3 regions of the Streptomyces sp. NPDC059534 genome follow, and region 1 is predicted to be linked to each of the others. Evidence: riboswitches for the same ligand, from Rfam matches in the RefSeq annotation. Region 1 holds a riboswitch; each other region holds the start of a gene.
The links. Region 1 has a riboswitch for cyclic di-AMP ahead of ACFVZH_RS25445 (M23 family metallopeptidase). Riboswitches for the same ligand answer to the same signal wherever they lie in the genome.
Positions count from the first base shown of each region.

Region 2: linked by a shared signal. The riboswitch ahead of ACFVZH_RS08685 (transglycosylase SLT domain-containing protein) and the one ahead of ACFVZH_RS25445 (M23 family metallopeptidase) in region 1 are both predicted to bind cyclic di-AMP.
Region 3: linked by a shared signal. The riboswitch ahead of ACFVZH_RS06030 (peptidoglycan DD-metalloendopeptidase family protein) and the one ahead of ACFVZH_RS25445 (M23 family metallopeptidase) in region 1 are both predicted to bind cyclic di-AMP.

Region 1 is NZ_JBHWAQ010000022.1:136,057-138,251, reverse strand. Features, by position in the region: gene ACFVZH_RS25445 (M23 family metallopeptidase) at 1-1,031, opposite strand, end outside; cyclic di-AMP (ydaO/yuaA leader) riboswitch at 1,043-1,189, opposite strand; gene ACFVZH_RS25440 (PP2C family protein-serine/threonine phosphatase) at 1,391-2,195, opposite strand, start outside.
Region 2 is NZ_JBHWAQ010000005.1:229,714-231,908, forward strand. Features, by position in the region: gene ACFVZH_RS08675 (phosphocholine-specific phospholipase C) at 1-145, shown strand, start outside; gene ACFVZH_RS08680 (hypothetical protein) at 199-816, opposite strand; cyclic di-AMP (ydaO/yuaA leader) riboswitch at 1,157-1,340, shown strand; gene ACFVZH_RS08685 (transglycosylase SLT domain-containing protein) at 1,345-2,195, shown strand, end outside.
Region 3 is NZ_JBHWAQ010000004.1:16,737-18,931, reverse strand. Features, by position in the region: gene ACFVZH_RS06035 (tyrosine-protein phosphatase) at 1-681, opposite strand, end outside; cyclic di-AMP (ydaO/yuaA leader) riboswitch at 1,042-1,227, shown strand; gene ACFVZH_RS06030 (peptidoglycan DD-metalloendopeptidase family protein) at 1,232-2,195, shown strand, end outside.

The DNA of each region.
Region 1 (2,195 bases):
AGGTGGGCGCCGGTGACGTTGCCGGTGGCGCCGACGCGGCCGATGGTCTCGCCGGTGCCCACCGTCTGGCCCGCGGAGACCGTCATCGACGAGAGGTGGCAGTACCAGACCTCGGTGCCGTCCCCCAGCTCCAGGACGATCCGGTAGCCGTAGGAGCCGGACCAGCCGGCCGACTTGACTGTGGCGCCGTGGACCGCCTTGAGCGGGGTGCCCGTGGGCGCGGCGAAGTCGAGGCCGGTGTGGTAGCCGGAGGACCACATCGAGCCGGACTGCATGTAGGAGGCGGTGAGGGTGTACGAGGAGAGGGGCAGCGAGTAGCTCGCGGCGAGCTTCGCGAGGCGCTCGGCCTCGGCCTTCGCAGCGGCTTCCGCCTCCGCCTTCGCCTTCGCTTCCGCCTCGGCCTTCGCCTTGGCCTCGGCGGCCGCCTTGGCCGCCGCGTCGGCCTTGGCCGCGGCTTCCGCCGCCGCCTTCTCGGCCGCCGCCTCTTCCGCCGCCGCCTTGTCGGCGGCGTCGGCGGACGCCTGCTGCTGCTCGGCCTGCTGGAGGATGCGGGCGCGCAGGGCCTCGCCCGCGTCGCCGGCGCCGGTCGCGGTCTTCGCGGCCTGGTCGTCCTGGCCGGTCCGCTCGTCGGTGGTGGTGTACGTGGCGGCGGTGAGCGGGTTGGGGTTGGCGCGGGCCGCGCTGACCGGCTCGGGGTCCTCGTCGGGGAGGAGGTCGCCGACGCCGGGGAGGTCGTGGGCGTCCGGCAGGCCGAGGTCGGGAAGGTCGGGGAGCGAGATCGCGACCGGGGGCTTCTCCTGCGCGGTGGCGAGGCCGCCCGCGCCGACCGCGGCGATCACGCCGACGCCGAGGACGGTGGAGGAACGGGCGAAGTTGGAGCGCTGCTTGACGACCCGGTGCCGGCCGCCGGAGCGGCTCTCGGCGCGGAGGGAACCCTCGGTGGGGTTCCATTCGGTGTCCGGGGCGGCGGGACCCGCACCGCCACCGAAGGCATCGAAGGGGGCTTCGGGTGCGGGGGTGTTGGACGCCACGGAGGGGCGCTCCTTTCCTTCCTTCTCGCCTACCGGGTTAGCTGACGGGTTCGGAGCAGGAAGGTCTCCTACGGACACGGTCGCACAGGTGCGAAAGGCCCGATTCACCCCAAGTGGTGGTTCCCCGGTTCCCTTTCAGGATTCGGCGCGTGCGCACGGTGCCGCCTCTTGCGACGGCTGGGACGACCGCGCTGCGTTATCGAACGTTAATAGACAGGGGGTCCCGATTCCAAGCTGTTCCTCTTGATCGTTCATTGAATTGGGGGAGAATAGACCGAGTTGACCCCCCTTCAGAACGAGATCACCAAACCCTCTCGATCTGACGTTATGTCAATTGTTATCACAGGGACACCTCTCGACTACGCCTGGTGACCGGGCCCTCCCGGCGGCACCACCGGCATGGTCCGGCGCCGCTGCGGCTGCCCCGTCGCGGGCCGGCTCACCGCGAGCAGCGCCATGTCGTCCGTCGCCCCTCCGCCGGTGTGCAGCCGTACGTCGTCCACCAGCGCGTCGAGCAGTTCCTCCGGCCCCGGGAAGATCCGGCCGGCGAGCCGCTCCGCGGGGTCGTAGAAGACGCCCTCCGCGTTCCGCGCCTCCGACAGGCCGTCGGTGTAGAACAGCAGCGTCGCGCCCGGCGGGTAGGGCCGCGCCTCGGCCCGGTCCGGCCACACCGCCAGGTCCCCCATGCCGAGCGGCAGCGCCGCCTCCGACGGCTCCAGCAGGTCCAGCCGCCCGTCCGTGAACAGCATCAGCGGGGGCGGGTGGCCTCGGTTCACGACCCGGACGAACCCGTCGAACGTACCGCTGCCGTCGGCACGCGGGATCTCGGCGAGGACCGCGGTGGTGAACCCCTCGAAGGCGTCGAGTCCGTGGCGGCGGGTGCCCTCCCGGGCCAGCGCCCGTTCGAGGCGCTGCGCCACGCCCTCCAAGGTCCGCTCCTGCTCGGCCGCCTCCCGGAACGCCCCGATGACGACGGCGACGGCCTCGACCGCCTCCAGCCCCTTGCCGCGGACGTCCCCGACCACCAGCCGCACCCCGTGCGGGGTGTCCTGGACGGCGAACAGGTCGCCGCCGATGAACGCGTCCGCCTGCGCGGCCTCGTACCGCGCCGCGCACTGGACCCCGCCGATCCGCTCGGTCGGCATCGGCAGCACCGCCTTCTGC
Region 2 (2,195 bases), on a different contig from region 1:
GAACTCCAGCCGTGAGGACTTCTTCAACGCGGTGGCGTACCAGGGCGGCTGGTACGACTTCACGATCCTCGCCGACATCGACGGGACCTGGTCACGCCGGTACACCGGGCACATCGAGACCGGGGCGCCCAGCGTCAGCGGCTGACCCGCTCCCCGGTGTGCCGGGCCGCCCCGGCGCGCCCGGCACACCGGGGGCCGTCAGCGGCCGGCCTGCGCGGCCCGTTCGATGGTCGCGTCGAGCAGGGCCACGGCGTCGTCGGCGGTACGGCCCGGAGCCCGGTTCCACGGTCCGATCAGGTCGTGCCACCCCCGCGACCGAAGCTCGGTCATGATCCAGGCCGCCGCCTCGTTCATCGTGTCCCCGCTGCCGTGGCCGAGCCGGTGCGCGGCGAGCAGCGCGCCGCAGACGCACCGGGCCCCGCGGACGTCGCGCAGCCTGTACGGAGCGTTCTGCCAGCCCCACTCCGTCAGTACGAGGCGCGCGTAGCCCAGGTGGACCGACGGGCGCAGGTCGGCGCTGCCGATGCGGCGCCAGACATGCAGCCGGTCCGGCAGGGCGGCTCCGATCCGGCCGGGCAGCCGGCGCTCGGCCGGCAGGGGCGGCGGCAGGGCGTCGAGCGCGTCGGCCACGAGCCGCTCCACCGGCACGGTCAGCAGTTTCCGCCAGCTCTCCGTTCCCGGCGGCGGGCCGGCCGGGGCGAGCGGTTCGTCGGTGGCCCAGTCGGTGACGATCCGCTGCCACGTGGCGCTCTCGTAGAGCGCGGCGGCCTCGCGGTCGACGGCGTCGGGGCTGAGCAGGGAGGTGGCGGGGGTCATCCGGTGGCTCCTCGGTCGGGGTGGCTTCATCTTTCAGGATGAATGTCGGTTTTGCGACTTTTGCCCTTGAGTGCCCGCATAGCGACAGGGGCTTTTCCACCCACTCCCCTATTAACAGATTTACCGTGCATATTCGGACATTGAGACCCTGGTGATGCGACTCACTTTCCGGGCGGTACCGCGACGACCGGAATCCGCGCGGCCCGTGGGGCACAAGGAAGTTAGCCGCACGGGAGAGCCGGTCGATCTTGAATTCCATGAATTAAGTGATCCTTTTGCCGCGACGGCCACTCCGGACCTCTTGTTATCCGTCGCATTACTGGCCTACGGTCACCTCCATTCGAGCGGATCGCCTAATCCTGCCACCGCTTGAAATACCTCCCTTTCACCCGACGGCAGGAGCGGGGGACCCACGAATACGCCGGCCCGGAATCCGGGACGGCTCGGGGTGCAGCCGCGTGCGCGCGGCCGGACATCTCCCGTCCGAACCCGACAGCTCACCCCGCAGGCGCCGGAGAGGAATCCGTCATGCCTGCTCACGGTACGCACCGCCGCCCCCGACGCCGCCCCGTCTCCCAGGGACTCGCCCTGGTCGGCACGGGTGGAGTCGCCCTCGCCCTCCCGCTGATCGCCCCGGCCGTGGCCGGCGCCGCGCCCGTGTCCGGCGCCCCGGAATTCACCACCCGCGCCGTTTCCGCCCCCGCGGCCACCGCAGCGGCACCGACCGTGACCAAGGCTCCGGCCGCCCCTGCGGCCGCCCGCACCTACACGGTCGTCAGCGGCGACTCCCTTTCCCTGATCGCCCACAAGAAGGGAATTCAGGCCGGCTGGAAGGACCTTTACCACGCGAACAAGAGCGCCGTGGGTGACAATCCGTCACTTATTCACCCGGGCCTCGAACTGACACTTCGTCGGGATTCCGCCAAGGTCACCGCCCCCAAGGCGAAGAAGGCCGCCTCGACCGAGCGGGCGAGCCGCTCCGAGCGCCGGGCGCCGGCCCCGTCCGCCGCCACCAACACGGGTGCCTCGGCCGCGCAGGCCGCCCCGGCCGCCGCCCCCGCCGCCCCCGTCCAGGCCGAGCCCGCCGCCGCCACCAACTACGCCGACAACCTCGACGGCTGGATCCGCGAGTCGCTGGCCATCATGGCTCAGCAGGGCATCCCCGGTTCGTACGACGGCATCCACCGCAACGTCATGCGCGAGTCCTCCGGCAACCCCCAGGCCATCAACCTGTGGGACTCCAACGCGGTGGCCGGCACGCCCTCGAAGGGCCTGCTCCAGGTCATCGAGCCGACCTTCCTGGCCTACCACGTGCCCGGCACGTCCATGGACCTCTTCGACCCGGTCGCCAACATCACCGCCGCGTGCAACTACGCGGC
Region 3 (2,195 bases), on a different contig from region 1:
GTCGAAGAGCGGGCTCAGCAGCTCCATCACCTCGGGCGACATCGCGTCGGGGGCGGTGGAGCTGCGGCGCACCTTGTAGCGGCGGTGCGGGTCGTTCGACTTCACGTAGTCGGCCTCGATCGCCTCGCGCTCGACCCCGACGGCGAGCAGGGTGATCGCGATGGCGAGCCCGGCACGGTCCTTGCCCGCCGCGCAGTGCATCAGGGCGGGGACGCTCTCCTCGGCCATGGAGTGCAGGATCCGGCTGTGCTCCGAGGTCCGCTCGACCACCATCTTCCGGTACGAGTCGGACATCCTGGCGGCCGCCTTGCCGTCGCCGAGGATCTCCCGCAGCTGCGCGATCTCGCCGTCGCGCACCAGCCTCCAGAACTCCTTGCCGTCGGCCGGGTCGTTCAGCGGTATGTTCACGTTCCGTACGCCGGGCAGCTCGACGTCCGCGCCCTCGACCCGCCGGTCGGCCTCGTTGCGGAAGTCGAAGACGGTGTGCAGTCCCAGCGTGGCGAGGAAGGCGGCGTCGCTCTCGGTGGCGTGGGCGAGGTGTCCGCTGCGGAAGAGGCGGCCGGGGTGCACGGCGCGCCCGTCCGTCGTCGGCAGGCCGCCCACGTCCCGGAAGTTGCGGACCTCCGCCAGCTCGGGCTCGTTCGCTTCGGTGGGCGGTACCTGCGGAAGCTGCTGCGTCACGGATGCTCCTGGGTGTCGTCGTTCGGGTGCCCGACGCGAGATCGGTTCCAGGGGCAATCATCCAGGCGGGGCGGGGGCGGCGCACCCCCTCGGACGGGAATGGGCGATCTGTCCGAATTAAGGCGTTAGGTATAACGCGCCCTGGTTACAGGCGAGATGGGGCAGGGCGCGTGAGCAGCGTCATAAAGGTGACGGATCGTGGCCGACGGCCCGGAGCAATTGCCGTACGGAAAAAGGAGATCGAGGGACCGTCATCCACACAGGGTGACCGGAATTCGAGCCGCATGACGTGCCGCGGAATGGCCTTGGAAAACGGTGGGTTGTTCGCGCCGACCCCGCTCGTCTAGCGTCACCGTCAATCCGGTCGGACCGCCGAATCCTGCCACCGTCCGGAATTCACTCACCCATGTGTGGCAGGAGCGGGGGACCCAGGTACTACGCCGGTCCCGCGATGCAGGACGGCTTGGGGTGAAGCCGCGTGAGAATGCGGCCGGGCATCTCCCGCCCGAACCCGACAGCTCACCTCGCAGGCGCCGGAGAGGAATTCGCCATGCCCGCGAAGGGTAAGCACCGCCGTACCAGGATCAACCCCATCACGCGTGGATTCGTCGTCGCCGGCACCGGTGGCGCCGTCGTCGCCCTCCCGCTCCTCGGCGCGACCGGGGCCCACGCCGCCGAGCAGTCCGCTCCGGCCGCCGTCACCGCCGCCGCCCAGGTCAAGGCCGCCGCCGTCCAGGCCGCGCCCGCCGCCGCCAAGGCCGCGCCGAAGACGTACTCCGTCGTCCGGGGCGACTACCTGTCGAAGATCGCCGCCGACCACCACCTCGCGGGCGGCTGGCAGAAGCTGTACGCCGACAACCGCCAGGTCGTCGGCGAGAACCCCTCGCTGATCCTGCCCGGCATGAAGCTCACCCTCGGCGCCAAGGGCTCCGCGCCGGCCGCGCACAAGGCCGCCGCCCCCAAGAGCACCCAGAGCACGAAGAGCTCGGAGAAGAACGGCGACACCCAGCGCGCCTCCCGCAGCAGCGAGCGCTCCTCCGCCCCGGTCGCCGCCACCTCGGAGAACTCCGCGTCCGAGTCGTCCCAGACGGCGCAGTCGTCCGGTTCCTCCACCTCGGCCTCCGGCTGGGTCGCGCCCGTCGCCGGCGGCGGCTTCTCCACCCCGTACCACGCCTCCGGCTCCATGTGGTCCTCCGGCTACCACACCGGTGTCGACTTCATCGCCTCCTCCGGCACCACCGTCCGCGCCGTCGGCGCCGGCACGGTCGTCTCCGCCGGCTGGAGCGGCGCCTACGGCAACGAGGTCGTCATCCAGCACGCCGACGGCAACTACTCGCAGTACGCGCACCTCTCCTCCCTCTCCGTCTCGTCCGGCCAGACCGTCTCCGGCGGCCAGCAGATCGGCCTCTCCGGCTCCACGGGCAACTCCACCGGCCCGCACCTGCACTTCGAGATCCGCACCACCCCGAACTACGGCTCCGACGTCGACCCGCTGGCCTACCTGCGCCAGCACG